DNA from 3 places in the Cupriavidus sp. GW822-FHT03E04 genome. Region 1 is predicted to be linked to each of the others. Evidence: predicted binding sites of a transcription regulator. Region 1 holds the regulator's gene; each other region holds the start of a gene.

Region 1 (10,177 bases):
AGACGCTGGTAACGCGTGCCGGCCCCGGCACCAAGATCATCTGCCTGGGCAACATTGCGCAGATCGACACGCCTTACCTGACCGAAGGATCGTCCGGCCTTACCTACGTGGTCGACCGGTTCAAGGGCTGGAGCCACAGTGGCCATGTGACGCTGGCGCGCGGTGAACGCTCGCGCCTGGCCGACCATGCCGCGGATGTCCTCTAAGGGGCGGGGGCGCATCATCGCTGAAGACTAAGCTCTCGCAACCTCTGGCACCATCGGATGCCTTGTAGGACCACGACCGGCAGATTTGCCTGCCGGCGTGGCCTAGCATCAAAGCATCCGGAGCGCCCGCCATTTCGGCATCTCGCGTGCCGGCGCTTGGCGGGCGCTTTTTTTTGCCCCTCCCGGCTTGTTGGATCGATGGAGACATTGATGGACAACCACCTGCACCACACACCGCTGCGGCTCGCGCTGGCCAGCAGCGTCGCAATTGCCGCGGCCGCGTTGCTTGCGGGTCCCGCGCTCGCCGCTGACGAAATGGTAATCCGCACCATGGGACCCGTCAGCTACGTCTGCGGCGGCATTGCCGCGGACGAACAACAGCAACTGGCCGCGCAGCAAAAGAACTTCAACATGGGCCTGCTGTTCACCCAGGGTGAGCGCGGCGAATTCCTCGCCGACGTGGCCGTCAAGATGACGCGCGAAGGCCACGAAGTGGCCAGCTTTACCGCTTCCGGGCCCAAGTGCCTGATCAAGGCCCCGCAAGGCAGCTACAATATCGAAGCGACTTATAAGGGACAGGCCAAGTCGGTCAACGTGAGTACGGGCACCTACAACGCGCAATTGCGCTGGTAAGGCGCCAGGGGAGGCACCCTCGCCGCGCTGCACCCCTCACGCCACGGCTCCTGGCCCGGGATCGGACCAAGAAGGATGCCTCTGCGCCAGATAGCCCCTGCCGGAAGACGTGTGCCCAGCCTGACCCACGCCTTCCACACTGCCCGCCTGCCCCTGCTTTGCGCGGCGGCATTGCTGCTCGCCGCCTGCGCTTCGACGCCGCCTGGGCGCTATAGCGCCCAGCCGCGGCCGGCAGGCACCCCCATGGTGGATCCCAGCGCCGGGCTGGAAGAAGTCTCCATCCAGGCGATGTCGCTGGTTGGCACGCCCTATCGCTACGGCGGCAATACGCCTGACTCGGGCTTCGACTGCAGCGGCCTGGTCCGCTATGTGGTGCTGCGCGCCGCCAACGTCAACCTGCCACGCACCACCGAAGCCATGGGCGACCGCGGCGTCTCGCTGGAGCGCAGCCAGGTGGCCTCGGGCGACCTGGTTTTCTTCAATACCACCGGCCGGGCCAATTCGCATGTCGGCATCTATGTCGGGCAGAATCGCTTTGTCCACGCCCCCTCCACCGGCGGCACGGTACGGCTCGAGGACATGACCAAGTCGTACTGGGCCTCCCGGTACAACGGCGCGCGGCGGGTTGCATCGGGAATCAACCAGGCGCCGGCATCGGTCGCGCCCCCGGCCGCACCAGCAGCACCGCCGCCTTCCGTTGCGCCCCCGGCCCCCGTGGATGACGATCCGATTGCCGCGTTCGCCAATCGATAGCCATCGCAATAGCCATCGGCTCCGGCATTCCCGACAAACAAAAAGCCAGGCATAGCGCCTGGCTTTTTGTTTGCTTGTCGAGCGAGAATCCGATGACCCGGAGGCTTAGAGGATCTGCCGGCCAATCCACCATGCGATGGCGGCCATGAAGGCGGATGCGGGAATCGTCAGCACCCAGGCCCAGACGATATTGCCGGCCACGCCCCAGCGCACCGCCGACATCTTCTGCACCGAGCCCACGCCGACAATGGCGCCGGTGATGGTATGGGTGGTCGACACCGGCACGCCCAGCGCCGAAGCAATGAACAGCGTGATCGCGCCGCCCGTCTCCGCGCAAAAGCCGCCTACCGGCTTGAGCTTGGTGATCTTCTGGCCCATGGTGCGCACGATGCGCCAGCCGCCAAACATGGTACCCATGCCGATCGCCACGTAGCAGGAAACGATGACCCAGATCGGCGGCTCCGCACCGCCCTGCGCCACGTGGCCGCTGGCGATCAGCAACATCCAGATGATGCCGATGGTCTTCTGCGCGTCATTGCCGCCATGGCCCAGGCTGTACAGCGATGCCGAGACCAGTTGCAGCCTGCGGAACCAGCGATCGACCCGCGACGGCGGCGTACGGAAGAATGTCCAGGCCACGATCACCATCATCAGCGAGCCAAGCAGGAAGCCCAGCAGCGGCGAAATGACGATAAAAGCCACGGTCTTGAGAAGACCGCCGCCCACCAGTGCGCTGGTGCCGCTCTTGGCCACCGCAGCCCCAACCAAGCCACCGATCAGCGCGTGCGAGGACGACGAGGGAATGCCGTAGTACCAGGTGATCAGGTTCCAGGCAATGGCACCCATCAGGGCACCGAAGATCACGTAGTGATCGACGATGTTGACGTCGATCGTGCCAGTGCCGACGGTTGCCGCCACCTTCAGATGGAAGATGAAAATCGCCACCACATTGCACATGGCCGCCATGGCCACCGCGTGGTGCGGCTTGAGCACGCCCGTCGACACCACCGTGGCAATCGAGTTGGCGGCATCGTGAAAGCCGTTCATGAAATCGAACAGCAGGGCGAGAGCCACCAGCAGGCCAATGACCCACAGGCTCATTTGTATTGTTTGCATGCCGATTTGTGCCTCAGGCGTTTTCCAGGACGATGCCTTCGAGAATGTTGGCGACGTCCTCGCACTTGTCGGTAATGGTTTCGAGCTGTTCGTAGATCGCCTTCAGCTTGATCAGGCGCTTGACGTCCGTTTCGTCGCGGAACAGCTTGGACATGGCGGCGCGCATCACGCGATCAGCCTCGGACTCGAGCTGGTCGATCTGCTGCGCGGTCTTCAGGATGGCGCCGGCATTGCTCATGTCCTCGAGCAGGCCGACCGCGATCTTGACCTGGTCGCAACACTGCACGCAGATGGAGGCCAGCTTGCGCGCCTCATCGGTCAGGCTGGTCACGTCGTACAGCGAGATGGTTTCAGCCACGTCTTCCATCAGGTCGAGGATGTCGTCCATGGTGGTGATGAGCTTGTGGATCTCATCGCGGTCCAGCGGCGTGATGAAGGTCTTGTGCAGCAGGTCGATCGTGTCGTGCGTGATGCGGTCGGCTTTCTTTTCCGTGGCCTGCACGCGGCGAGCGTGGGCCTCGGCATTGGGCAGGTCGTTGACCAGCACTTCCAGCTCGCGGGCGGCGGTCACCGCGCAATCGGCATGCTGGTTGAAGTATTCGAAGAACTTGCCCTCAGTGGGCATGAATCGGCCGAACATGGAATGTTCCTTGTCGAAGCGCGGGGGCGCCGCGGGTAGTTACTGAATCAGGCGGATACGCATTAAACGACAGCCGCCCGAGGGCGGCTGTCATCAAAACGCAATATTTTACAGGTTTGTGCGGCGATGCCGGGGGACTTTGACGCGCGGCAGGCGCGATCGACTGTGGCCACCGAGCCACGATGCCCGGCAAGCCGCGCCAAGACTGGCTTCAGTTGTCGTTGTCGAAGAAGGCGGGGCCACCGCTGAAGTTGTCGAACTTGGTGAACTGCCCCAGGAACGTCAGCCGCACGGTGCCAATCGGGCCATTACGCTGCTTGCCGATGATGATCTCGGACGTGCCCTTGTCCTGCGAATCGGGGTTGTAGACCTCGTCGCGGTAAATAAACAGGATCACGTCGGCATCCTGCTCGATAGCGCCGGATTCACGCAAGTCGGACATCACCGGGCGCTTGTTCGGACGCTGTTCCAGACTTCGGTTCAGCTGGGACAGTGCAATCACCGGGCAGTTGAGTTCCTTGGCCAGGCCCTTGAGCGAGCGCGAGATTTCCGAGATTTCGGTGGCGCGGTTTTCGCCGCCGCCCGAGCCCGACATCAACTGCAGGTAGTCGATGACGATCAGTCCGAGCTGGCCGCACTGGCGCGCCAGCCGGCGTGAACGGGCGCGCAGCTCCATCGAGCTCAGCGCCGGTGTTTCGTCGATGAACAATTGCGCATCGTTCATGCGCTGGATCGCGTGCGTGAGCCGCGGCCAGTCTTCGTCAAGCAGGCGGCCGGTACGCAGGCGGTGCTGGTCAAGCCGGCCGACCGAGCCCAGCATACGCATGGCCAGCTGCGTGCCCGCCATTTCCATCGAGAACACCGCCACCGGCAGGCCCTGCTCCACCGCCACGTGCTCGCCGATATTTAGCGAGAATGCGGTCTTACCCATGGAGGGGCGCCCCGCCACGATGATCAGGTCGCCGGCCTGCATGCCGCTGGTCATGCGGTCCAGGTCGATAAAACCGGTAGGCACGCCGGTGACGTCGGTGCTCGAGTCACGGTGGTACAGCTCGTCGATGCGCTCGACCACCTGGGTCAGCAGCGGCTGGATTTCCTGGAACCCCTTCTGCCCGCGCGAGCCTTCCTCGGCGATGGCGAACACCTTGGATTCCGCCTCGTCGAGCAGCTCCCGCACCTCGCGCCCTTTGGGAGCGAAGGCCGCGGTAGCGATATCGTCGGCCACGGTCACCAGTTTGCGCAGCACCGAGCGCTCGCGCACGATCTCCGCATAGCGGCGGATATTGGCCGCGCTAGGCGTGTTCTGCGCCAGGGAATTCAGATAGGCCAGGCCGCCCACCTCTTCCGCCTTGCCTGCGCCTTGCAGCGACTCGTAGACGGTGATGACGTCGGCCGGCTTGGTAGCGGCGATCAACCGGGAGATGCTCTGGAAGATCATCCGGTGATCGAAGCGATAGAAATCGGCTTCGTTCAGGAAGTCGGCGATACGGTCCCAGGCGGCATTGTCCAGCAGCAGGCCACCCAGCACCGATTGCTCGGCCTCGATGGAATGCGGCGGTACCTTGAGATTGTCTAGTTGGGGGTCTGCGACAGGCGCGTTCATAGGGGGGGATTATAACGGTCGACGCCAGCGAGCCGGCGGAGAATTCGCAGCCGGCAGTTGGGGCATCCTGCCGTGTGACGGCGGGACAACCGGCCCCGTAGCAATCGGGCAACCAGGCAAGCAAGGGGCGCGGCCAAACAAAAAGGCAGGAGCGCGATGCTCCTGCCTTTTTGTTTGGTCAAGCAAGCGGCGCTGGCATCCGGCTCCCACCAGCCCGAAGGACAAGTGGAAACCGGCAGCAAGGCCGATGCTTAGGCGTGTTCGCCCAGGACGGAAACCGTCACGTCGACCAGCACGTCGGTGTGCAGCGAGACGCTGACCGGGTGGTCGCCAACAACCTTCAGCGGACCATTGGGCAGGCGCACTTGCGCCTTCTCGACCTTGAAGCCTTGGCCAGCCAGGGCTTCAGCGATGTCGGCGTTGGTCACCGAACCGAACAGGCGGCCGTCCACACCCGACTTCTGGGTGATCTGCACGGTCAGGCCATTCAGCTTTTCGCCTTCAGCTTGCGAAGCTGCCAGCTTTTCAGCGGCCGCCTTTTCCAGTTCGGCGCGCTTGACTTCGAACTCGCTGATAGCGGTCTGGGTAGCGCGGCGGGCCTTCTTGTTCGGGATCAGGAAGTTACGGGCGTAGCCGTCCTTCACGCGAACGATGTCACCCAGGTTGCCCAGGTTGATGACTTTTTCAAGCAGAATAATTTGCATCGTGTTTTCTCCTTAACGGACCTAGGGCCGATCAGTTCTTGTGCAGGTCGGTGTAGGGCATCAGCGCGAGGAAACGCGCGCGCTTGATGGCCGTGTCGAGCTGACGCTGATAGTGCGCCTTGGTGCCGGTCAGGCGGGCCGGCGTGATCTTGCCGTTGTCGCCGATGAAATCCTTCAGGGTGTCCAGATCCTTGTAGTCGATCTGTTCCACGCCAGCCACGGTGAAGCGGCAGAAGCGCTTGCGCTTGAACAGCGGGTTTTGCTGTTGGAAGCGCTTCTTGTTCTTGTTGTCACGTTTGACGAATGCCATGATTCAATCCTTTTCGAATGCTTTACATCCAGTGATGTGAAAGACGAGAGCCTTGCTGTTGCGGTGCCTGCGGGCCAGGAATCCTTCGCAGTCGAGCATCGCGCCGAGCGGAGTACGCTCAAGCCGCTGGCCGATCTGACCAATTCCCATGGCGGCGATGGCGAACTCCACCTGCCTGGGCGTTTGCGCCTCGACCGTCTCGCCCGCGTACTGCAAGATGCAGTTGACCACGGGGACCCCGGCCGGGGTGTAACGCAAGGCATCGCGTTCCGCGAGCGTTGCGCAGAGCCTTAACTGGTTCAACGCACTCTCCCGCACCGATGCCCGCACTTGCCGCCGCGGCGATCAACGCCGGCGGCAACCACAACAGTCCGCACTTAGGCGGCCTGGACTTCGCTGGTCTGTTGCGCGGCCTTGCGAGCTTCTTCGCGCTGCACTTCCTTCATCATCGGGGACGGTGCGGTTTCAGCCTTCTTGGTCTGAACGATGAGGTGGCGCAGCACTGCATCGTTGAACTTGAACGCGTGTTCGAGTTCAGCCAGGGTTTCCTTGCCGCATTCGATGTTCAGGCAAACGTAGTGAGCCTTGGCCAGCTTCTGGATCATGTAGGCCATCTGACGGCGACCCCAGTCTTCCACGCGGTGGATCTGGCCTTCCTGGGACGTGACCAGCGTCTTGTAACGCTCGATCATGGCCGGGACTTGTTCGCTCTGGTCCGGATGGACGATAAATACGATTTCGTAATGACGCATTGACGCTCCTTTTGGATAAGCTGCCCGAGCGCCATGTCCGGTGCAGCAAGGTTGAATAGCCTTAAAGTATAGCGTGCTTTTACCATCCGGAGCAAGCCGCCTCAGTTTTCGGTGAATAGCGCCTGCAGCGCCGCCGGATCCTTTGCCAGTCCTGGCTCCCCAGCCAGAGCCAGCGCCAGGAGCACACGCGCCTTATAAGGATTGAGGTCGCCGGCCGAAACAAAAACGCCCGACGCCGGCCGGGGAGGCGCTGGAATCGCCACATGCCCCGCCCCTGTGCGCGAACTGCGCACCACTGCCACGCCGGCGCCGGCAGCATCGGTTAGCGCCTCCACCAGCGACTGGTGAACCGACCCGTTGCCAGCGGCCGCCACGACCAGGCCCGACACGCCCGCCTGCGCCAAGGCATCCACCACGATCCGCCCCGGCTCCGCATAGCTAGCCACGATCTCGACCTGCGGCCATGCGCAAGGGACCGGCCAGGCCTTGGCCGGCAAGCGACTGGGGGTACGCACAAAGCGCACGAGGTTGTCCTGAACAAAACCAATCGGCCCGGATACCGGCGACACAAACGCATTCACCGCCGATGTGTGCGCCTTCATCACGTCGCGCCCCGCGTGAATCTCCTGATTGATCACCAGCAGCACGCCCTTTGCCGTCGCGCCAGCATCCGCCGCTACGCGCACCGCATCCAGCAGGTTCAACGGGCCATCCGCCGACAACGAGGTCGACGGTCGCATCGCAGCCGTCAGCACAACTGGCACCCCACCCACGCAGGCCAGGTGCAGCAGCATGGCCGTCTCCTCCAGGGTATCGGTGCCGTGCGTAATGACGATGCCCGACACATCGGGCTGCGCAGACCAGAACGCCACGCGCTCCACCAGCCTGGACCAGAGCGCGAACGACATGTCCTTGCTATCTACCTGCGCAACCTGCTCGGCTTCGATCCGCGCCACCGTGCCCAGCGCCGGCACCGCATCGAGCAGCGCCGTCACCGGCACCGTCGCCGCCTGGTACTTCGCGCTGCTGGCTGGGTTGGAAGAAGAACCGGCAATGGTGCCGCCGGTAGCGAGCACGACGACACGAGGCAGGAGAGACATGGCGGAAATGAGCTCGGGAGCCCCAGAAAAGTTGAACAGTGCGCAACGCAAGACGCTTCAGGTGCCGCGGATTGTAACCCTCCGCCCACTCGCCACGGCACGCGCCAAGACCCGCGGGACGCACCTGTCAATGCGCAAACTCCCAAAAATTCCGCTTGCACTTCACTCGATACTGTATAAAATCACAGCATACTGTTTAAACATACAGTGCTCTCAAACACCGGCGACCATGGCGACCCTGACACCGCGACAGCAGCAGATTTTCGACTTGATCCGCAGCAGCCTCCAGCACACGGGCTTTCCGCCCACGCGCGCAGAGATCGCCGCCAAGTTCGGCTTCTCCTCACCCAATGCAGCCGAGGAACATTTACGTGCCCTGGCCCGCAAAGGCGTGATCGAGCTCACCCCCGGCGCCTCCCGCGGCATTCGCCTCAAGGTCTCCCGTAGCGACTCCGAGCTACCCGACCAGTTCTCCCTGCCTATGGCTGGCGTCATGCAGCTAACCCTGCCATTGGTCGGGCGCGTCGCGGCCGGCAGCCCGATCCTTGCCGCCGAACACATCGACCGCCAATACCAGGTCGACGCATCGGTGTTCGACGTGCAGCCCGACTACCTCCTCCGGGTGCGTGGTCTCAGCATGCGCGACGCCGGCATCCTCGATGGCGACCTGCTCGCCGTCAAGCGCGCCAGCGAAGCCGCCAACGGCAAGATCGTCGTCGCCCGCCTGGGCGACGACGTCACCGTCAAACGCCTCAACCGCCGCGGCGACACCATCGAGCTGATCGCCGAGAACCCCGACTTCCCCAGCATCATCGTGCAAGCCGGCCGCGAAGAGTTCTCACTAGAAGGCATCGCTGTCGGCCTCATCCGCCCCGGCGCCTTCTGACGAGTGCGGCTGAGGCGGGCGATCCCCGTACAAGCCGACACCCGATTGTGCCAACGCACCCGCGTAGCGGGTACCGCTAACTGTTGTTGCAAGTCACCAGGTGTAGCCATGCTGCCAGCCAACCGCCTCTCCGCCCGTCGCCCCGTCAAGCCCGTGCCCTTTCGCCAATCAAAAGGCGTGCGCATCTACCAGGGCGCGCAACGACGCACCATGGTTGGCAGCATGGCCGCTATCTGCCGAATGCTCGAGCTGGAGGAATCCTCCAAGCTGGCCGGTTAAACAGGTGGCACTAAAAAAAATTTGTGCAGAGTACTAGCCATCCGGCTTTTGGCATTGTATGATCTTGTTCTTCGTCGTTCGGCACCAAGCAGAACGACATCGACGGTGGCTGTAGCTCAGTTGGTAGAGTCCAGGATTGTGATTCCTGTCGTCGTGGGTTCGAGTCCCATCAGCCACCCCAGAATTCTTATTAGTATCAACGGCTTACGCTTTACCTAGTCGTTTCACGATACGAACTTTCCCACGGAAAGCGAAATTTTCCCACGGCGCCGTTTTCGTTTTCTGCACTCGCGCGCGCCAAGATCCCTTCTTCCCCCTCTTGCTGTGGCCCACAGCGGTGGATTATTGCTGCCCACGCGCGCGAGTGGCCTCTGCCCCTCCAGCTGGGCTTTGGTGCCGGACTGCCAGCCTTGGGGTCCTCGACGAGGGCCCGCGAGTTCGGGGGGCGCGCCCGACGGCTCAATTAATCGGCAAGAGGAAAGCCGAAGACATCCCGCTCCAGGTCTTGCTCGAATGCCACCGTCCATGCGGCCCCAGCTCCGCCAGGATAGCGCCGAGCCTCGCCGCCGGCTACACGGGCGACGATGACCTCCCGCAAGATACGATTCGGCCCGCCGCTCAACGGAGTGCCTTCCTCCGCAGCCACATCGAAGTCCTCTCGTACAAATCCATGCAGTGCGCAAGCCGACTCGAAACCCTCGCGCTCATCCACTGGCAGTTCGTGGAATAACTTTTGAACCATGGCTATCTCCCAAAGCCTCGCCCGGATCCGGGCATGAGCATTTCGGACATCCCGGGACCGCTCGGCCATGCCATCTGCAAGGCAATCACGCTCCAGGAAATCGAGTCCCGGCCCTGCGTATCCTTACGCTGCCCGCAGTAGCTTTCGGTCAGGCCAACCGCTCGGCCAAGCGCCAGCGTCTCATCGGCAGAAACGTCGAACATCCTTCGACCTCGGGGAATAGGTCCGTGGCGGAGCGACATGATGATCGTGGCGCCCGGCGCTAGCAGCTCCGCGATCGAGTTCATCGCAATGGGTCGTTCGGTGGCATCCAGATGCATCCATACGGCAGTCAGCAGTATCAGCTCAAAATGCTCTCGCCTGGATCGCATCGCCGACAGGTGTGGCAGTGAATCATCCACCCACTCGATCGGCAATGCCGCGTGAATGCGTTGCCCCTCTCGACGCAATTCG
Region 2 (10,177 bases), on a different contig from region 1:
GAGCGCGACACCACGCCGATGCGGCCCTTGCGGTGGATGTGGCCCGGCATGATGCCGATCTTGATTTCGTCAGGCGTGATCAGGCCCGGGCAGTTCGGTCCCAGCAACAGGGTCTTCTTGTTGCCCTTGGCCATCTTGTCCTTGAGCTCCATCATGTCGCGCACGGGGATGCCTTCGGTGATGCAGACCACCAGGTCCAGGTCAGCGTCAACGGCTTCCCAGATGGCGGCAGCGGCGCCTGCGGGCGGCACGTAGATCACGGACACGGTGGCGCCGGTCGATGCCTTGGCATCCTTGACGCTTGCGTAGATGGGAATGCCTTCGAAGTCTTCGCCCGCTTTCTTCGGGTTCACGCCGGCAACGAAGCAGTTCTTGCCGTTGGCATAGTCGCGGCAGCCACGGGTGTGGAACTGGCCGGTCTTGCCGGTGATGCCCTGGGTGATGACCTTGGTGTCTTTATTAATCAGAATCGACATGCTGTAATCCTTTGCTTGGCTCAAAGCAGCGCGCGAAGGCCTGGCCCCGGCGCGCTGCTGGCGTTCGTGTTCGCGTCTGGCTTACTTGCCCGCGGCAGCAGCCACGACCTTCTGGGCAGCTTCTTCCATGGTATCGGCGGCGATGATGGGCAGGCCCGAGTCGGCCAGCATCTTCTTGCCGATCTCTTCGTTGGTGCCCTTCATGCGCACGACCAGCGGCACGGACAGCGACACGGCCTTGGATGCAGCGATCACGCCTTCGGCGATCACGTCGCAACGCATGATGCCGCCGAAGATGTTGACCAGGATGGCCTTCAGGTTCGGGTTCTTCAGCATCAGCTTGAAGGCTTCGGTCACCTTCTCGGTGGTGGCACCGCCGCCCACGTCCAGGAAGTTGGCCGGCTCGCCGCCGAACAGCTTGATGGTGTCCATGGTGGCCATGGCCAGGCCAGCGCCGTTCACCAGGCAGCCGATGTTGCCGTCCAGCGAGATGTAGGCCAGGTCGAACTTCGACGCTTCGATTTCAGCCGGATCTTCTTCGTCCAGGTCGCGGTAAGCGACGATTTCCGGGTGGCGGAACAGGGCGTTGGAGTCGAAGTTGAACTTGGCGTCGAGCGCGATCACCTTGCCGTCGCCGGTCAGGATCAGCGGGTTGATTTCAGCCAGCGAGGCGTCGGTGTCCCAGAATGCCTTGTACAGGCCTTGCAGGGCCTGGCGGGCTTGCGCCACGCTTGCGTCGGGCACGCCGATCTTGCGAGCGATGTCGTCAGCGTCCGCGTCGAGCAGGCCGGCCGACGGATCGATGATCAGCGTGTGGATCTTTTCCGGACTGTGGGCAGCGACTTCTTCGATGTCCATGCCGCCTTCGCTGGAGGCCATCAGGGCGACCTTTTGCGAAACGCGGTCAACCACCAGGCTGACGTACAGTTCCTTCTTGATGTCAGCGCCTTCTTCGATCAGCAGGCGGTTGACCTTCTTGCCTTCCGGGCCGGTCTGGTGCGTGACCAGGGTCATGCCGAGGATGTTGGTGGCGTAGGTCTTGACCTCGTCGATGCTCTTGGCCACCTTCACGCCGCCGCCCTTGCCGCGGCCGCCCGCGTGGATCTGCGCCTTGACGACCCATACCGGGCCGCCCAGTTGTTCAGCAGCCTTCAGGGCCTCTTCGACCGAGAACGCGGGGATGCCGCGCGGAACCGGCACATTGTATTTGCGCAGGATTTCCTTGCCTTGGTACTCATGGATATTCATGCGTGTTTCCTTTCGGGTAGGCGTAAAAGTGTGGAGATGGAATCTCGGCGGACTGCAGGCCGGCCTGGCTTAGCCAGAAGTGCCGGTTGACCTGCGCGACATGGCGCCGCCGGCGGGGGCGGCGAGCGCCTCCGCTGGCTGCGCCGCCGGGGTCGATGACCCTTCGGTCTTGATCCTCGGTTTTGGCTGGTGACCATACCAGCGGGGGTAAAACTGGCGTACGACCTCGCCTTCGAAATGCAGGGCATGGCAGCCGTGCAACTGGTAAGGCGGTTCGGTACTGGTGTCTTCGGCACCGCCGTCGCGAATGTTGAACACATCGCCGGCGAATGCCTGGATCGCGGTGGTCGGCAACACGCCGGCCAGCTCGGTCAAATGCGTGCATCCGGCCACGCCCGACAGGCGCTCTTTCACCGACTTGCGGAAACCCTTCATCAGGTTCAGGCCGATCAGCTTGCGGTAGGCCGGGCCGATGGTGTCGCACTGGCCGGGATAAGGCACCCAGTCGGAACAGGCATCGGCGTCCACGACGTTCATGCGCAGGTCAATGGTGACGCGCAGCCACAAATCGTGCAGCGGCTCACCCACCGGGCGCACACCGCCGCCGGCCAGCGGAATCTCGCGCGGCTTGGTGTCAGTCAGGCGCGCTTCGATGTCCCATAGGCCGTCGTCCCTAAGATAAGCCTCCGCCGTGATGGCACGACGGTGACGCAGGGCGCGATTGACGGGCGGGGAAAGCGGCATAACACCAGGCAGGAGCGGGAGAAATGGACGGCTGGGCCGGAAAACCGCAGGATTTTAACATGCCGGACAACGTTGGCCGGGAACAAACTGCGCGCGGCGCTGTTGTCGGGGATTGTCGAGCGACGGGCAAGCCCCGCGCATGCGGAAAAATCACGGCATTGCGGCGGAAACGGCCTAAGGCACAAGGCATGAGCAAGGCGTGAGCAAGGCGCGAAGATTCGGAATACGCCTACTCGCAAAGCAGGTATGCGCCCGAAACCGGTGCAGGACATGGCAGTAACATCACCGCGACATCACTGCGGCATCACTTGAACTTGAGGCTGCCACGTCGGCGGACGTCAATCACTGCCATCCAGCCACTCATCCGCCCCTTTTATCACCTGGCTCACCACCGAGCGGGAAAAGCCGCGGGCGACCATAAAGCGGATCTGCTTGGCCCTGTCTTCGGGCGTGGCGGGCGGCGTGCCAAAACGCTTTTGCCAGACCGCGCGGCCGCGCTCCAGCTCCGACCCGCGCAGGCGATCCTGCAGGTCGGCGAGTTGATCTCCGCCGAGCTGATGGGTGCGGGCTTCCTGCATCACGCGGGCGGCGCCATAGCGGGCCGCGCGCCGGTGCACCAGGCTGTCGACAAAGCGCGCGTTGGATAGCCAGTTCTCGCGCTCCAGCGCATCCAGCAATTGCTCGAGTGCCTCGGGAGACTCGGCATGCGGGGCCAGCTTGCGCGCCAGCTCCGCCCGGCTGTGCTCGCGCCGCGACAGGTAGCCGACAGCGCGGGCTTTCAGGGAGAGAGGAGGACGGGTAGCCATGGGGAAGGCGCGCTTGAACACCGCGCATTATCAATGCGTACTATCAATGCGCTTTATCAATGCGTTATATGGATGCGCTTTGAAAATGCAAACCGGGGCGGCGCGCGTCGCTGCGCGTGCCGCCCCGGGATGGGGATCGCGGCCGGGAATGCCCCGGCCAGCGAAGCTCAGTCTTCGGCGGTGGCCACGGCGCCTGCGGTGGCCGGCGTGCCGTTCATCAGGACCACGCCCAGCGACTCGCGCACCTTGTTCTCGATCTCGTCGGCGATGTCCGGATTTTCGCGCAGGTATTCACGCGCGTTGTCCTTGCCCTGGCCGATCTTCTCGCCCTTGTAGCTGTACCACGCGCCCGACTTCTCGACGACCTTGGCGTCCACGCCGAGGTCGATGATTTCGCCCTGGCGCGAGATGCCCTGGCCGTAGAGAATGTCGAAGAAGGCTTCGCGGAACGGCGGCGATACCTTGTTCTTGACCACCTTGACCTTGGTTTCGTTGCCGATCACCTCATCGCCCTTCTTGATCGAGCCGATGCGGCGGATGTCCAGGCGCACCGAGGCGTAGAACTTCAGCGCATTGCCGCCGGTGGTGGTTTCGGGCGAGCCGAACATCACGCCGATCTTCATGCGGATCTGGTTGATGAAGATCACCAGGCAGTTGGTGCGCTTGATGGTGCCGGTCAGCTTGCGCAGTGCCTGGCTCATCAGGCGGGCCTGCAGGCCCGGCAGCGAATCGCCCATCTCGCCTTCGATTTCGGCCTTGGGTACCAGGGCCGCCACCGAGTCGATCACGATCAGGTCGACCGAGCCCGAGCGCACCAGCGCGTCGGTGATTTCCAGTGCCTGCTCGCCGGTATCGGGCTGGGAGATCAGCAGGTCGCCGACAGACACGCCGAGCTTGCCGGCATAGTTGACGTCGAGCGCGTGCTCGGCATCGATAAAGGCGCAGGTGCCGCCCAGTTTTTGCATCTCGGCCACGACCTGCAGCGTCAGCGTGGTCTTGCCCGAGGATTCCGGACCGTAGATTTCCACCACGCGGCCGCGCGGCAGCCCGCCGACGCCCAGCGCGATGTCCAGGCCCAGCGAGCCGGTGGACACGACCTGGATATCCTGGTCGATGTCGGCTTCGCCCAGTTTCATGATCGAGCCCTTGCCGAACTGCTTCTCGATCTGGGCCAGCGCGGCCGCCAGCGCCTTCTGCTTTTCGGCGCTTACGCCAGCACCCGCCTTCTTGCCGTCATCCATGGTCGTCCTTCCGTCAATGGTGTATAAATAGGCCGCATATGGCGCGCTGCCTGCTTTTGCGGGTAACCGCCCGACCCGCGCCGCGCTGCGAACTCCTGATGACAATGAACCTGGCAGCAGGGGCAAACATTGGGCAAACGCCGGTAATACGTTCGTTACTAAATTCAGTACGATCCGGCCCGCTCACCGCGCGACCGGATCAAGCGAGTACTGTATAAAAAAACAGTATGCTTGGCAAGTCCCGCACGCGTCATTTGATGTAAAGCGACGACTAAGCCGGGCCAGGGTGGAGACAACCATGCGTATTCTGATCGCCGAAGATGACGATGTGCTGGCAGACGGCCTGACGCGCTCATTACGTCACTCCGGCTATGCCGTCGACCATGTCGCCAGTGGGATTGAAGCCGACTCGGCGCTCTCGACCCAGACCTTCGACCTCCTGATCCTCGATCTCGGCCTGCCCCGCATGCCCGGGCTGGAAGTGCTCAAGCGCCTGCGCACGCGCGGCGCCATGCTGCCGGTACTGATCCTGACCGCGGCCGACGGCGTCGATGAGCGCGTCAAGGGCCTGGACCTGGGCGCCGATGACTACATGGCCAAGCCCTTCGCCCTGTCCGAGCTGGAAGCCCGCGTGCGCGCGCTGGTGCGACGCGGCGCCGGCGGCGGCGCCACGCTCACGCACCACGGCCCGCTGGCCTTCGACCAGGTTGGCCGCATCGCTTACCTGAACGAGCAGATGCTGGATCTCTCCGCGCGCGAAGTCGGGCTGTTGGAGATCCTGCTCACCCGCACCGGGCGGCTGGTATCGAAGGAGCAGTTGGTCGACCACCTGTGCGAATGGGGCGAAGAGGTCAGCAACAATGCCATCGAAGTCTACGTGCACCGGCTGCGCAAGAAGATCGAGGTGGGCGGGATCCGCATTGCCACGGTACGCGGGCTGGGCTACTGCCTGGAGAAATTCCAGGCAGCCGTGGCGCACGACTAGAAAGCGCCATTAAAATCAAAATCAGGATCGGCATCAGCGCCGTTTCCCTTTGACGGCATGCCGGCGACACCGCCAAGACCTGCCCGACCACCTCCTCCCCATGAGCCTGCTGCGACTGCCCCGGCGGCGCGCGCGGGCCGCACGGCCCGCGCGCACGCCCTCCCCGCCCGATGAGATCGTCAGCGACGAAACGCTGGCCGACGCCCTGCCGCACCTTGAAGACAGCGCGGGCCATCCGTCGCCGCGTTCGCTGTTCGGTGAAATCCTGGACTGGATGCTGGCACCGCTGCTGCTGCTGTGGCCGATGAGCATTGCCGTGACCTACCTGGTGGCAAAGTCCATTGCCAACGGGCCCTTCGACCGCTCGCTGGAGGCCAGCGCCATCGTGCTGTCGCAGCAGGTGCGCGAGGTCAACGGGCGCGTCACGCTGCAGTTGCCACTGTCCGCGCGCGAAATCCTGCGCGCCGATGAAACCGACAACATCTACTACCAGGTGGTGGGCACGCACGGCGAGTTCGTCGCCGGGGACAACGACATGCCGCTGCCCGGCGAGGACGATCGCGGCCACGCCGGGCTGGTCTCGCTGCGCGACGACCGCATCGCGGGCAACGACGTGCGCGTGGCCTACACCTACGTCGACCTGAAGCAGGCGGGCGACGCGCAGCCGGTGCTGGTGCAGGTTGGCGAGACGCTCGACAAGCGCGCGCGGCTGGCCAATGAAATCATCAAGGGCGTGATCCTGCCGCAGTTCGTGATCCTGCCGCTGGCGGTGGTGCTGGTGTGGTTCGGCCTCACGCGCGGGCTAGCCCCGCTGACTTCGATCCAGCAGCGCATCCGCGCACGCAACCCCGGCGACACCAGCCCCATCGACGAGCGCGCCGCGCCGCAGGAAATCACGCCGCTGGTGGCCTCGTTCAACGACCTGCTGGCGCGGCTCGACGTTTCCGTGCAGACGCAGAAGCGCTTTATCGCCGATGCCGCCCACCAGATGAAGACGCCGCTGGCCGGGCTGCGCATGCAGGCGGAACTGGCGCAGCGCGAGCAATCGCCCGAGGAGCTGCGCAAGTCGCTGGCGCAGATCGCCGGCAGCTCAGAGCGCGCGGCCCACCTGGTGACGCAGTTGCTGTCGCTGGCGCGCATGGAGAACCTGGCCGGCGCCGGCAGCATGGCGCCGCTGGACCTGGCCGCGCTCGCGCGCGAGGTGGTCAAGGACTGGCTGCCGCAGGCGTGGGCGCGCCGCATCGACCTCGGTGTGGATGCCGACGACCACCCGGTGATGGTGCAAGGCAATCGCCTGATGCTTACCGAGATGCTCAACAACCTGATCGACAACGCCATCCGCTACACGCCGGCCGATGGCCGCGCTACCGTGCGCGTCAGCGCGGATGCGTTCGAGCCCTTCGCGTACCTCGAAGTGGAAGACACCGGCCCCGGCATCCCGGTGGCCGAACGCGAGCGCGTGATGGAACGGTTCTACCGCGTGCTCGGCACCAAGACCCAGGGCAGCGGCCTGGGCCTGGCCATCGTGCGCGAGATCGTGCAGCAGCATGGCGGCGATGTCAGCATCCTCGACCACGTCTACCAGACGGAGCCGCGCCTGGCCGGCGCGTGCTTTCGCATCACGCTGCGCCGGCCATCCCCCCTGGAGCCTGCATGACCAACCCCGACCACGCGCGCGGCGGGCGCGACCAGGCCGATCAGTCCGAGCGCCGCGCGTGGCATCGCAACCTGCGCTGGATTGCCGCGTTGCTGTCGATCTGGTTCATCGTCACCTTCGTGGTCGCCTGGTATGCCCGCGAGCTGCGCTTCAATTTCTTCGGCTGGCCCTTCTCGTTCTGGGTTGGTGCGCAGGGTGCGCTGATCGTCTACGTCCTGATGGCGGCAATCTATGCCTGGCGCATGAACCGCGATGAGAGCGATGACACCGGCGGGCTGCCCGTGCCTGCCCGCCAACATGACGATGCTGCATAGCAAGAAGCCCGGCCCTGGCGCTCGAAGCTGATTTTCGCAAGCCCTCCAGAGACCCTTCGCACCGCAGCGCAGCACCACCAAGCCATCTTTTTGCCTAGCGTATACCCCGAGCGTTTAGTGGCGAATTCGGCCGAAATTGTCAGAACGCAGTAAGTTTCGCCTCCCACAATCCATTGCAACTTAGGAGGTTGTCGCGCGCCCGCCAGAGAACGCGTGCGCGCCGGCCGCCAACCTGAAAGTTCCGATCACAAACGGAGGAGACAATGGCTAACGCACAGAACGTGGCAATGCCCGGAGGCACAGCGCAGGGCTCGGCGATGACGCCCGAAGAGAGGAAGGTGATCTTTGCCTCCTCGCTCGGGACGGTGTTCGAGTGGTACGACTTTTATCTTTACGGTTCGCTGGCGGCCATCATCGCCAAGCAGTTCTTCTCCGGCCTCGATCCAACCGCCGCCTTCATTTTCGCCCTGCTGGCCTTTGCCGCCGGCTTCATCGTGCGGCCGTTCGGCGCGCTGGTGTTCGGCCGCCTGGGCGACATGATCGGGCGCAAGTACACCTTCCTGGTGACCATCCTGATCATGGGGGCCTCGACCTTCATCGTGGGCCTGCTGCCGGGATTTGCCACCATCGGCTGGGCCGCCCCGATCATCCTGATCGGGCTGCGCATGCTGCAGGGCCTGGCGCTCGGCGGCGAGTACGGCGGTGCCGCCACCTACGTGGCCGAGCACGCGCCGCACGGCAAGCGCGGTGCCTATACCGCTTGGATCCAGACCACCGCCACGCTCGGCCTGTTCCTGTCGCTGATCGTGATCCTGGTGTGCCGCAACATGACGGGCGCCAACTTTGAAGTCTGGGGCTGGCGCATTCCGTTCCTGGTCTCGATCCTGCTGCTCGGCGTGTCGGTCTACATCCGCCTGTCGATGAGCGAATCGCCCGCCTTCCAGAAGATGAAGGCCGAAGGCAAGACCTCCAAGGCCCCGCTGACCGAAGCGTTCGGCCAATGGCGCAACCTGAAGATCGTGATCCTGGCGCTGATAGGCCTGACCGCCGGCCAGGCCGTGGTCTGGTACACCGGCCAGTTCTACTCGCTGTTCTTCCTGACCCAGGTGCTCAAGGTCGACGCCACCACCGCCAACCTGCTGATCGCGGGCGCCCTGGTGATCGGCACGCCCTTCTTCATCTTCTTTGGCTCGCTGTCGGACAAGGTCGGGCGCAAGTGGATCATCATGGCCGGCTGCGCGCTGGCGATGCTGACCTACTTCCCGCTGTTCAAGGCCCTGACCCACTACGCCAACCCGGCCCTGGAGCGCGCGCAGCAAAGTGCCCAGATCGTGGTGACCGCGGATCCGAAGCAATGCTCCTTCCAGGGCAGCCCGATCGCCCGCGAAATCGATTTCCGCAGCTCCTGCGACATCGTCAAGCGGACCCTGGCACAAGCTTCGGCCAGCTATGAAGTGGTGGAAGCTCCGGCCGGCACCGTGGCCTCGGTGAAGATCGGCGACAAGGAGATCGCTTCCTTCAACGCCTCGCTGGTACCGGCTGGCCACAGCTTCGACGATGCGAGCAAGAAGCAGATCGCTGCGTTCAAGAAGCAGGTGGGCGAGTCGATGGCCTCGGCCGGCTACCCGACCAAGGCGGACCCCGCGCAGATGAACACCATCATGGTGCTGGTGGTCCTCGTCATCCTGGTGATCTACGTGACCATGGTGTACGGCCCGATCGCGGCCATGCTGGTGGAGATGTTCCCGACCCGGATCCGCTACACATCCATGTCGCTGCCGTATCACATCGGCAATGGCTGGTTCGGCGGCCTGCTGCCCACCATCTCCTTCGCGCTGGTGGCGCAGAACGGCAACATCTACTACGGCCTCTGGTACCCGATCATCATCGCGGGCGTCACCCTGGTCCTCGGCTCGCTGTTCATCCGCGAAACCAAGGACGTGGATATCTACGCCAACGACTGAAAGCGCGTGAGCCGGCCCGTCGTCCAGGGCACCAGTCTCATGCACGACTGATCCGGTAGTCAGTCGCTCCACCGGCGGGCCGCAAGGTCCGCCGTTTTTTTTGCAGGCTGCAGGGTGCATGCCGTGCTATTCGACGCCCTCAAAACTTTTTGAAGAAGTGGTGTTGACAGCCTCAAAATGCCATGTATAATCTCGGTCTTGTTCGGCGAATTAGCTCAGTTGGTTAGAGCGACGGAATCATAATCCGCAGGTCCGGGGTTCGAGTCCCTGATTCGCCACCATATTCGTTGAAGCCTGGAAACGGGCTACAACAAAAACCCCTCCCGATCGCAAGATCGGGAGGGGTTTTGCTTTTGGGGCTTCTGCTTTCTCGCGATCGATTTCCATCGCTCCCGATCGCAGGCAATCAGCAAACACCGGGGGCCGCTGCACGCCATTCAGGCCCGAGCCTCATCGTGAAAACGGCCCCCTTGGCCATGATCGCTCTCCTGCGATTTGGTGGATCATCATGGGCTGGCCTGGTACATGCGCTTTCGCTACCCTCGCCGGATCTACGCTCCACCCTCGGCGCATCCCGCCGCAGAGAATCCCGCTTGCCTACCGCAACGATGCCGACCTAAGCTGCATGCAGTGGATGCCATGCGCGGGGTCGCGCACAAAGCATTGCACCGTCTCCTTTCACAGGGATGTGAGAGTGATTCCAGAGTGACACAGCACTGACTATGCATCGCCCGTCCGTGGC
Region 3 (10,177 bases), on a different contig from region 1:
CCTACCTCTACCGCGCGCTGGCCATGCAGGTGATAGAGCGCGACGACGCGGAACTGCTGCGCAAGGTGGCGCGCGCGCGGGCCGAGCTGATGGAGCAGGGCGCCCGGCCCGACAGCGACTGGCGGGAAGTGGCCGGCGTGGTGTCGGGCAACGATGAGTTTGCGCTGGTGGTGCGCGCCGCTGGTGGCGCCGTGTTGCTTGCGGCCAATGCCGGCGAAGGGCCGCCCGCCTTGCAGCCGGTGGCGCCGGATGCGCAGCTCGGGCCCGAAGCGATCCGTGCCTGGACCACGCGGCAGGGCTACCCGGTGCACGGCGTGCAGGCGCAGGTCCCAGTCGGTCCAGGTACTGCTGGCACTGGCGCCGTCACGCAGACGCTGGCCTTCACGCTCTACCAGACCGCCATCTCCCGCACCACGTTGCTGCGCGCATACCGCGCGAAACTGCTGTTGACGGGCCTGCTGGGCACGCTGGCCGTGGCCGGGCTTGGCTACCTGGTGCTGCGCGCCGGCATGGCGCCGCTGCGGCGCATTGCCGCCGGGGCATCGTCGGTCACGGTGCGCCGGCTCGAGCTGCCGATCGACCCGGCGCGGCTGCCGCCCGAACTGGCGGAACTGGCTGCGGCCCTGCAACAGATGATGGACCGGTTGCGGGATGGGTTCGAACGCTTGTCCCAGTTTTCCGCGGACCTGGCGCACGACTTCCGCACACCCATCGGCAACCTGCTCGGGCAGAGCCAGGTCGCGCTGTCTAGCGAGCGCAGCGCCGACGAATACCAGGCGCTGCTGGCGTCCAATATCGAGGAATATGAACGCCTGGCCCGCATGATCGAGAACATGCTGTTCCTTGCGCGGGCCGAGAACGCCCGCGTGGCGGTCAACCCGGTGCGCCTGGACCTGGCGCGCGAACTGGGCGCGCTGTCCGACTATTTCGAGGGGCTGGCGGAGGCGAGCGGCGTGGCGATCGCGGTGGATGGCGGGGGCGCCGTGCTGGCCGATCCGCTACTGCTGCGGCGCGCGGTCAGCAACCTGGTGGCCAATGCCATCCGCTACACACCCGCCGGGCAGACGGTGGTGATGGCGGCGCGCACGGGCCCCGCAGGTAGCCGTATCGAAGTGCGCAATCCTGGGGCCGGCATCGCGCCGGAACACCTGCCAAAGCTGTTCGATCGCTTCTTTCGCGGCGATCCTGCCCGCGCCAACTCGGGAGAGTCGGCGGGCATCGGCCTGGCCATCGTGAAGTCCATCATGGACTTGCACCATGGGCACGTTGAGGTGGAGTCCGAAGTCGGGGGAACCACAGTCTTCAGGTTGCTGTTTCCGCCGAGCTTGGCGGATCCCGCGTCTTAGGGGGCCGCTGCCGGCGTTACTGGCGCAGCGACGTGAGCAGCCGGATGCCGAGCAGCGCCATCACCCCGCCGGCCGCGCGATCCAGCCACAGCTTGAAGCGCAGGTAGAAGGCACGCGGCCTGGCGGAGGAGAGCGCGATCGCCACGATCGCGTACCAGCCAGTCTCGATGGCAAAGACCATCAGCGGCAGCGCCAGCAGCAGCGAAGGCGGCACCTGGGCGGGCAACAGCGCGGCAAACACGCTGGCGTAGACCACCGCCGTCTTGGGGTTGCTCAGCTGCGTGGCGAAGCCGCTCAGCAGGACACGGCCGCGCCCCGTGGCGGGCGTTCCACCGCCTTCTGCTTTGCCGGCCGCCATCGCCAGGGGCGCGCTGGCGCCGCGCCAGATGCGCACGCCCAGATACACCAGGTAGATGCCGCCGCCCACCTTCATCGCCATGTACAGCCAGGGCACTGCCGTCAGCAAGAGCTTGAGCCCGAGCAGCGCAGCCGCCGCAAACACCACGCCGCCCAGCCCCATGCCCAGCGCCATGTAGAGCGCATCGGCGCGGGAGCGGGCAATGGCGGCGCGGGCCACCATGACAAAGCTCGGGCCGGGGCTGACCGCGCCGAGCGCCAGCGCGCCGCCAATGGCCAATGTGGATGTGAGTGCGTCCATGGGATTGTCTCGTCAGGAAGGAGGGGATCCGCTGCGGGCCAGCATGAGGCCGTTGCGCGTGGCGAAATGGTAGCAGCAAGACGCACGCGCCGCCGGCTTCGGCAGGCCCCGCTCAGTTCGCCCCGAATCCCGCCCCGCTCAGTGCCGCAATCGTCTGCGCCAGCTCCTCGCGCAGTGTCGCCACGAGTTGCGCTGCCGGCAGGGCGCGCGCCAGCGGCGCGGCTTGCCCGGCCCATTGCGCGGCGTAGTCCGCGTTGCCGCGCGCCTTGGCCGCCGCATGCAGGGCCTTGCCGGCGTCGTAGGTGATGGGGTAATCGGGGATCGCCGGGCGGTCCGCTGCCTCGCCCAGTTCCGTCAGCCGGTTGACGAAGCCGCGCGCGGCCCGGCCGGAAATGGAGCGGGTCAGCGTGGTGCTGGCAGGCCGGTCCGCCAGCAGGGCGGCGCGGTAGGGCGCGTCGGCCACGGTCTCCGGGCAGGCCACGAAGGCGGTGCCGAGCTGCGCGGCCTGCGCGCCCAGCGCCAGGGCCGCCGCAATGCCGGCGCCGTCCATGATGCCGCCGGTGGCGATCACGGGCAGGGCGGTATGGCGGACCAGCAGCCGTACCAGCGCCAGGGTGCCGAGGCCTTCGTCATGCCCTTCGGGCTTGAACGTGCCGCGGTGGCCGCCGGCTTCCACGCCTTGGGCAACGATGGCATCGACGCCGGCAGCGGCGATCTGCCGCGCTTCGTCCAGGCTGGTGGCCGTGGCCATCAGGAAGATGCCGGCGGCGTGCAGCGCGTCGATCCAGGCCTGCGCCGGCAAGCCGAAATGGAAGCTCACTACCGCGGGCCGCTCCTCCAGCAGCATCGCGAACATGGCGTCGTCGGCGACAAAGCTGGTGTAGATCTCGCGCAGGCTGGCGGGCGGCGTGGCGCCGAATTCGGCGAAGCTCGGCGCCAGGTAGGCCAGCCATTGCGCCTCGCGCGCGGGGTTGGCGACGGCGGGCGCATGGCAGAACAGGTTGATGTTGAAGGGCTTTTCCGTCAGCGCACGGGTTTCGCGGATGGTCTTGCGGGCGCCCTCGGCGTCCATGGCGCCGACGCCGAGCGAGCCCAGGCCGCCGGCATTCGACACTGCCGCGGCAAGCGCCGGTGTGCTGACGCCTGCCATTGGTGCCTGGATGATCGGGGTGGCAAGGCCGAGCCGGGAGAGCAGCGTGCGTGGTTGCGTGGCGTGGATGGGGTCGGTCATGACGGGCTCCTCGTTTCTTCGGTAATGGGTGGATCTTGTGGGGGTGGATTCTGTGGGGTGGGTTCCGTGCCGCGCGCCGGGCATGCGCTGGCCTTCACAGGAAGCAGAAGACGGCAGATGCCAGCAGCGCGGCAGCGGCGGCGGCAAGCGGCCCGCTGAAGCTATGGCTGTGCGCCATCAGCGCATCGGATACCAGCGGGCCGGCGATCTGGCCTACGCCATAGGCGGCGGTCATGATGGCAAGCAGGTTGAATGTCACGCGGTGGGCCGCGCGTTTCGCGGCGGGCATGGCGATGGTCACGGTGCCAACGAAGGTGCCGCCCACCAGCAGCGCGCTAGCCAGGTAGGCCACGGCCGAGTGGCTGAGCGCGGGCAGGATCACGCCCACTGCCTGCACCAGCAGGTTGAGCGCGAGCGCACGCCGCGTGCCAAGGCGCTCGTGCAGCGCATGCCAGAGAAAACACGAAGGTGCCGCGCCAAGCCCGAACGCGGCCCAGATATGGATCGGGTCGATGTGGCCGAGCGCGTCGCGCACAAAGAGCGGCAGGTAAGTTGCCGTGACAATGTAGCCGAACCCCGCCAGCCCGTAGCTGGCCACCAGCGGCCACGGACCAGGGCCGTTGGCATTGGCCTCGTCCGTGGCACTGGCACTGGTAGCGGCATGCGGCTGGGGTGCCGGCACGCGGCCCGCAAGATAAGGCCATGCGAGCAAGCTCAGCACGGCGGCGCCACCGCCGATGGCCAGCCACAGCAAAGGACTGTGCCAACCGGCCAGGTTGCCGGCGGCAATGAGCTCGGCGGACAGCAGGATGCCGGCACCGACGCCCGAGAACAACAGCGGCGCGCCATGCGGATGCCCTACCACCTGGAACAGCCACACGGACGCGCAGATCAGCGCGATGGCGCTGAGCACGCCCGCCAGGAAGCGCACGCCGATAAAGAACCAGGGCGCGGCCGGCACGGCCAGCGCCAGCAGGCACAGGGCCGTGCCGAAGAGCGCGATGCGGCAAAAGCGCGGCGCAACGCGCTGCGGCATGCGGCTGACCGCGAGGGCGCCCACGAGATAGCCTGCATAGTTGGCGGATGCGGTCAGCGAGCCGGCACTGACGCTCAGCAGGCCGTCGCGCACCATCAGCGGATACATGCCGGTAAATGCAAAGCGCCCGAAGCCCATGCCCACCGCCAGCACCAGCGCGGCGGCCAGTGAGGGCATCCATGGCGCCATGGTCTTGCCGAAGGATTGCGGCGCGGCTGTGACGGTCCGGATCCTAGCCATGCTGCAGCTCCTGGAGAAACGCCGCGTATGCCGACGTGGCAAAACCCGAACGGCGCACCAGCAAGGTGTGCGCGACTCGCACGGGCACGGTTTGCAGGCTTGCGGCATCGGGGTGCAGCGCCAGCAGCGACCTCGGCAGGATGGCCACGGCCGAGCCCGCCGTCACGCAGGCGAGGATCGCGTGGTAAGACGCCAGTTCCAGCACGTTCAGCGCCAGCCGTGGGCCTTCGCCGCTGGCGAGCCAGTCCTCGGCACACAGGCGGTACGTGCAGCCGCGCGAGAACGTGGCCAGGCTGCGCAGCTTGATGTCCTGCGGCGTGCGCACTGGCGGATGGCTGTGCGGCAGCACCAGCAGCAGTTCTTCAGAGAACAGGAACGTGCCTTCCAGGCCGGGGCCGAGTACGTCCATGTCTAGCGTGTCCGGCGCGCCCTCGGAGGGATGGGCCACCACGGCGCAGTCGATGCGATGCGCCAGCAGTGCGTCGATCAAGGCTTGCGTGGTGCCGGTCTGGATCTCGATCCGCACGTCCGGCCATTTGCCGTGATAGCGCGCCAGCGGGCGGGGCAGCCGGCTGGCGGCCGAGCTTTCCATGCTGCCCACGCGCAGCGTGCCCGAGGGCGCATCGCTGCGCATGGATTGGCGGGCCTCTTCGGCCAGCGCCAGCAGCCGCTCGGTATAGCCCAGGAAGCGCTGTCCTTGCGGCGTCAGGGTCATGCGCTTGCTGTCGCGCAGGAACAGGGCGACGCCGAGCTCCTCTTCGAGCTGCTTGACGCGCGTGGTGACATTCGACTGCACGCGGTCCAGGGTCTTGGCCGCCCGCGTGATGCTTTCTTCAAGCGCAACGGCTCGGAAAATCTCAAGTTCGGCCAGGTCCACGGCAATCCTTTGATTGAAATAGGTTCTTAAAAAGAGAACAAATTTCAATTAACTATCATAGATAGGGAATGATAAGTCAAGAAAGCCATGATGGCAGCGGGGTGAGGCGAAGCGGGAAGCATATTCCGGCGAGCAATGCCCCGGCCCTCCGTGTACCCAAGGCGCGGGACTAATGCGGATCCTGGTATTGCGAGGGTTGGGGTTGCGCGGGTTGCTGCTGCGAATGCCGTTGCGCCGGTGCTGGCCGCGCCAGGAGCGCACGGATCGACGCAAGGTAGCGGTCGCCAACCTCCCGGCTGGCCCGGTTCGACTGGGCGCGCAGGGTGCGGCGGGCCGGTGGCGTGATGTTCAGGCTGCGGCAGATCGTTGACAGGTAGGGCTTGCGGTCTCCCGCCAGCCGCTGTGCCGCGGCTTGTACCGCCGCGTCGCCTACGCGTTCGCGCAACCAGGCCAGGACCTGCCTGTCGTATTCGTTCTGTACCCGGACCAAGTGTTCCATGATCGGCTCCCGTAGATACTGTTCATCCATACAGTTACTGTGAATATATACAGTAATCTGGTTTTTTCAAGGATGAATGCCGAGGACCAGATACGGGCCACCGTCCAGGGGGCTACAGGACCATGCAGGCGGCAGCGCTGGCGCCGGCGCGTTGCGCCAGGCAGGCGGGCCCGGCGGGCGGCATTTCCAGGTGGCAGCGCTGGCTCACAGGCAGGTTATCTTCCGGGGGCTTGCCGGCTGGGGGCGCGTCATGCCGCGGCGGGTGGTTGTCGCGCAGGGCCGGATGGTGCTTTTCCACCCAGCGCGCCGCTCTCCAGAGCGCGAAGATGCAGGCAACCGCATAACTGCAGTAGATGAGGATCAGCATAAGCACCTTGCTTCGCGCCCGCTTGGGGGCGAGTAGTTCAAGAAAGTGCGAGTATGCGCAAGATCACTCTCGATGCGGTATCACTCGATTGGGGGGAGCCCGGTGGTTGCGCGGGCCGTAAGGCCAGGCGGGTGGCCGATCTGGCGGAAATGCCGCAGTGGGAAGAGAGACAATTGTTTGCAGTTCAGGCCTGATCTTCGCCTGGCGTATCGGCGCGGTACTCAAGCAGGTCGCCCGGTTGGCATTTCAGCGCCTCGCAGATTTTCTCCAGCGTATCGAAACGGATGCCCTTGACCTTGCCGGATTTCAGCAAGGAGAGATTGGGCTCGGTGATGCCGATGTACTGGGCGAGCTCGCGCGATTTCATCTTGCGCTCAGCAAGCAGGACGTCAAGCCGGACGAGGATAGTCATAGGGTCAGGGTGCCTCAAACGCAAACGCAAACTCAAACAAAGCTCTCATTCTCCAGCGCGACGCGCGCGGCCTCGACCATCGCCCAGGCGATGGCCAGCAGCAAGCCGCCCAGCAAGCCCAGCATCACGTCGCCGAAGGTGATGATCACCACCATGTAGGGGCCGTTGGCAACCGTGCTGGCCAGGGTCATGGCCAGCAGTGTCTTGGTGAGCGGAACCACCAAGCTGAACGCCGTCACCACCAGCGCCACGCGGCGCAGGCGCACGCCCGTCTCCAGGGTAAGGACCGCGCCGCCCGCCAGGGCCGCGAATAGCCTGTGCGCTTGCATCAGTCCACTGACCAGCAAAGCCGTGGCCACGCTCGTGATGGCCAACCCGAGCAGCCGGTACGGCATCGACACCAGCAACTGCCCGCCTGGCGCAGGCCCGGCCAGGAACGCGCGCAGGTTCCGGTCCAGCTCCGCATCGGGGAGCAAGAACCAGAAGGCGAACAGGGCCGCCGTCACCACGACGGCGCAGCACAGTGTCAGCCACTGCATGCGGCGCGCGATGACGCTAACGCGCGTTAGCGCGCCATCAGCGGGCAAGGGAAGGGAAAGGGGGGTCGGCATGCCGGTCTTCTGAAGGGATTGCGCATGGCAAAAAATTACTGTAAAACAGCAATGTGTTATCGTTTTACAGTAATTTATATTCGTCGGAGATTAAATTATATGCGTTTTATAGCCTTCCCTGGCCGCCTCTTTCCCATCGCGCCTGCTGCCATGTTGGTGCTTTTGTCGGTTGTGCCTGCGCATGCCGCAGCCGAGGAACTTGCCGCCAACTATTGGTACGTCGGCGGCGACCTCAATATTGCCCGCGACAAAGTCAGTACGAGCACGCCCGGCTGGGCGGGCGGATCGTCCAACAACGTTGGACTTGGCTTGCGGGGCGGCTATCAGTTTTCGCCCTATGTGTCGGTCGAAGGCTCGCTAGCCAGCCTTGGCCGTGTCGTGGCCAAAAATGGCAACGCCAACGACAAATTCGACGTGAACGCCTTGTCCGTCAACGTAGTGGGCCACCTGCCCCTGACCGAGCGTTTTTCGCTGCTGGGCATTGCCGGGGTCAACTATATGCATGGCCGGCGCTCGGGCGATCTCGAATCGAGCAACAAGTCGCAGGGGCTCATCAGCCTGGGGGTGGGCGCGTCCTATGCGGTCACGCAGAACTGGCGCTTGCGGATGCAGTACATGAATTACGGCAAGCTCAGTTGGAAGGGCAACGATGCTTCGGTCAAGAGCCAGGCCGTATCACTTGGCGTGGACTACCTGTTCCGCTGAGGCAGGCGCACGGGCCCGCGGCGCTACCAATACTTCAACACTTCAACACTTCAACACTTCAACACTTCAATACTTCAATGGCTATGACCATCAGGACAATCGCAGGCGTTGCATGGACCGCCGCAAGCTGCGCGCTGGCCGGCTGTGCGCCAACGCAGCTTTCCAGCCCGGCCGCATCGGCGGTCAGGATCACCCACAACGAGCCTGCCGCGGGATGCACCTATCTTGGCGACGTGACCGGCAGCCAGGGCGATTTTGTGCGGGGCGCCATCACGGCCAATGCGGATCTGGAAACCGGTGCACGCAACGACATCAAGAACAAGGCGGCGGCAATGGGCGGCAATCTGGTGTACCTGCTCACCCAGCGCGCAGGGCAGACCGGCGGCAAGGATCGCCTGGAGCAAACCAATGTGACCCTGTCGGGCAACGTGTATCGCTGCGCGTCCCCAGGCGCGCGCTAGCGCGCCGAACAGGGATCAGGCCAGCTTCTGCTTGAGGATGTCCTGCGCGGATACCGGCTGGCGGCCCCGCTTGCGCCGGTAGTTGCCGTCCGCGTCCATTTCCCAGGTGTCGCGGTTGTCCTTCAGGTAGACCTTCAGCCCCTCATCGATCACGCGATCCTTGAGGGCTTTGTCCAGCACGGGGAAGCACACCTCGATGCGCCGGAAGAAGTCGCGGTCCATCCAGTCGGCGCTCGATAGCCGCACGTCTTCGGCCTTGTCGTTGTAGAAGTAGAAGATCCGCGCATGCTCCAGGAACTGGCCAAGCACGGAGCGCACCCGGATATTCTCGGACAGGCCCGCAATGCCAGGGCGCAATGCGCAGGCCCCGCGCACGATCAGCTCGATCCGCGCGCCATCGCAGGATGCCTGGTACAGGGCCTGGATAAGCTTGGGCTCCAGCAAGGCGTTCATCTTGGCGATGATCAATCCCTTGCGGCCAGCCTTAGCGTGCTTGCCTTCGCGGCGGATGGCATCGAGCAGCGCCGCGTGCATGGTGAACGGCGATTGCCAGAAGTGCGCCAGCGTGCCGGGGTGGCCGAGTCCGGTCAACTGTGAGAACACGTTGGCCACATCGTCGACGAGCGCTTCCTTGCAGGTAAACAGGCCGAAGTCCGTGAAGCTCCTGGCCGTCTGCGAGTGATAGTTGCCGGTGCCGATATGGGCGTAGCGCCTGAGCTTTTTCCCTTCGCGCCGCACCACCAAGGCCATCTTGGCGTGGGCCTTGTAGCCAACCACGCCGTATACCACGTGCGCGCCCGCTTCTTCAAGCTGGGCTGCCCAGTTGATATTGGCCTGCTCATCGAAGCGGGCGAGCAACTCCACCACCACGCTGACTTCCTTGCCTCTGCGCGCGGCGCCGATCAGCGCCTCCAGCAGGGCCGAGTCGTTGCCGGCGCGGTACACCGTCTGCTTGATGGCCATCACCTCCGGATCTTCCGCGGCCTGGCGGATGAAATCCACCACGGGCGAAAATGACTGGTACGGCTGGTGCAGCAGGATATCGCCGTCGCGGATGGCGCGGAACATGTCGGGCTGGTCCTGCAGCGCCTTGGGCAGGCCGGGGCGGCATGGCGGGTACTTCAGGTCATCGCGGTCCACGCTGTCAGGAACCGGCAGCAAGCGCACCAGGTTGACCGGGCCATTCACCGAAAACACCTCGGCATCTTCCAGGCCGAACTGGTTTTGCAGGAAGCGGGTCATCTCCTCGGAGCAGTTGTCCGCGACCTCGAGCCGCACCGCATCGCCAAAATGCCGCTGCGGCAGCTCGCCCTGCAGCGCATCGCGCAGGTTCTTGATTTCTTCCTCGTCGACGAACAGTTCGCTGTTGCGGGTGACGCGGAACTGATAGCAGCCGCGCACGCGCATGCCGGGAAACAGCTCGCAGACGTGGGCATGCAGGATGGACGACAGGAACACGAAGCCGTGTTCGCAGCCGGAAATCTCCTTGGGCAGTAGGATCACGCGGGGCAGGGCCCGGGGCGCCTGCACGATGGCCGCGTTCGCCTCCCGGCCAAAGGCATCCTTGCCTTCGAGCTCCACGGCGAAGTTCAGGCTCTTGTTGAGCACACGTGGAAACGGGTGCGCCGGGTCCAGGCCGATGGGGGTGAGCACCGGCATCAGCTCGCGGAAGAAATAGCTGCGGATCCACTCGCCTTGTTCCTGCGTCCAGTGCGGACGGCGCAGGAAGCGGAT

The links. Region 1 encodes LexA, which represses DNA repair genes until DNA is damaged. Its sites were predicted from a motif close to ACTGTATNNNNATACAGT; they were not measured.
Region 2: recA (recombinase RecA) is a predicted target of LexA. The motif match lies at 4,725-4,742, and genes of this name have one in related genera.
Region 3: AC1RQC_RS13115 (CppA family protein) is a predicted target of LexA. The motif match lies at 5,924-5,941, and genes of this name have one in related genera.

What each region holds. Positions count from the first base shown of each region.
Region 1 covers NZ_JBXANI010000001.1:473,626-483,802, forward strand. Annotated here, with positions in the region: gene AC1RQC_RS02075 (PhoH family protein) at 1-206, shown strand, start outside; gene AC1RQC_RS02080 (hypothetical protein) at 417-839, shown strand; gene AC1RQC_RS02085 (C40 family peptidase) at 915-1,592, shown strand; gene AC1RQC_RS02090 (inorganic phosphate transporter) at 1,698-2,708, opposite strand; gene AC1RQC_RS02095 (DUF47 domain-containing protein) at 2,722-3,348, opposite strand; gene AC1RQC_RS02100 (replicative DNA helicase) at 3,560-4,951, opposite strand; gene rplI (50S ribosomal protein L9) at 5,203-5,655, opposite strand; gene rpsR (30S ribosomal protein S18) at 5,687-5,965, opposite strand; gene priB (primosomal replication protein N) at 5,969-6,268, opposite strand; gene rpsF (30S ribosomal protein S6) at 6,343-6,717, opposite strand; gene AC1RQC_RS02125 (asparaginase) at 6,819-7,817, opposite strand; gene lexA (transcriptional repressor LexA) at 8,047-8,703, shown strand; gene AC1RQC_RS02135 (hypothetical protein) at 8,812-8,982, shown strand; tRNA gene AC1RQC_RS02140 (tRNA-His) at 9,088-9,163, shown strand; gene AC1RQC_RS02145 (hypothetical protein) at 9,446-9,724, opposite strand; gene AC1RQC_RS02150 (class I SAM-dependent methyltransferase) at 9,727-10,177, opposite strand, start outside.
Region 2 covers NZ_JBXANI010000002.1:386,279-396,455, reverse strand. Annotated here, with positions in the region: gene sucD (succinate--CoA ligase subunit alpha) at 1-476, opposite strand, end outside; gene sucC (ADP-forming succinate--CoA ligase subunit beta) at 558-1,724, opposite strand; gene AC1RQC_RS03855 (DUF2889 domain-containing protein) at 1,794-2,468, opposite strand; gene recX (recombination regulator RecX) at 2,807-3,274, opposite strand; gene recA (recombinase RecA) at 3,442-4,515, opposite strand; gene AC1RQC_RS03840 (response regulator) at 4,814-5,500, shown strand; gene AC1RQC_RS03835 (sensor histidine kinase) at 5,601-7,157, shown strand; gene AC1RQC_RS03830 (DUF4212 domain-containing protein) at 7,154-7,471, shown strand; gene AC1RQC_RS03825 (MFS transporter) at 7,735-9,435, shown strand; tRNA gene AC1RQC_RS03820 (tRNA-Met) at 9,640-9,716, shown strand.
Region 3 covers NZ_JBXANI010000008.1:131,610-141,786, forward strand. Annotated here, with positions in the region: gene AC1RQC_RS13090 (heavy metal sensor histidine kinase) at 1-1,346, shown strand, start outside; gene AC1RQC_RS13095 (LysE family translocator) at 1,363-2,004, opposite strand; gene AC1RQC_RS13100 (NAD(P)H-dependent flavin oxidoreductase) at 2,117-3,235, opposite strand; gene AC1RQC_RS13105 (YbfB/YjiJ family MFS transporter) at 3,330-4,511, opposite strand; gene AC1RQC_RS13110 (LysR substrate-binding domain-containing protein) at 4,504-5,388, opposite strand; gene AC1RQC_RS13115 (CppA family protein) at 5,558-5,887, opposite strand; gene AC1RQC_RS13120 (hypothetical protein) at 6,000-6,254, opposite strand; gene AC1RQC_RS13125 (helix-turn-helix domain-containing protein) at 6,439-6,666, opposite strand; gene AC1RQC_RS13130 (hypothetical protein) at 6,699-7,277, opposite strand; gene AC1RQC_RS13135 (porin family protein) at 7,302-7,982, shown strand; gene AC1RQC_RS13140 (DUF4156 domain-containing protein) at 8,066-8,443, shown strand; gene ppk1 (polyphosphate kinase 1) at 8,459-10,177, opposite strand, start outside.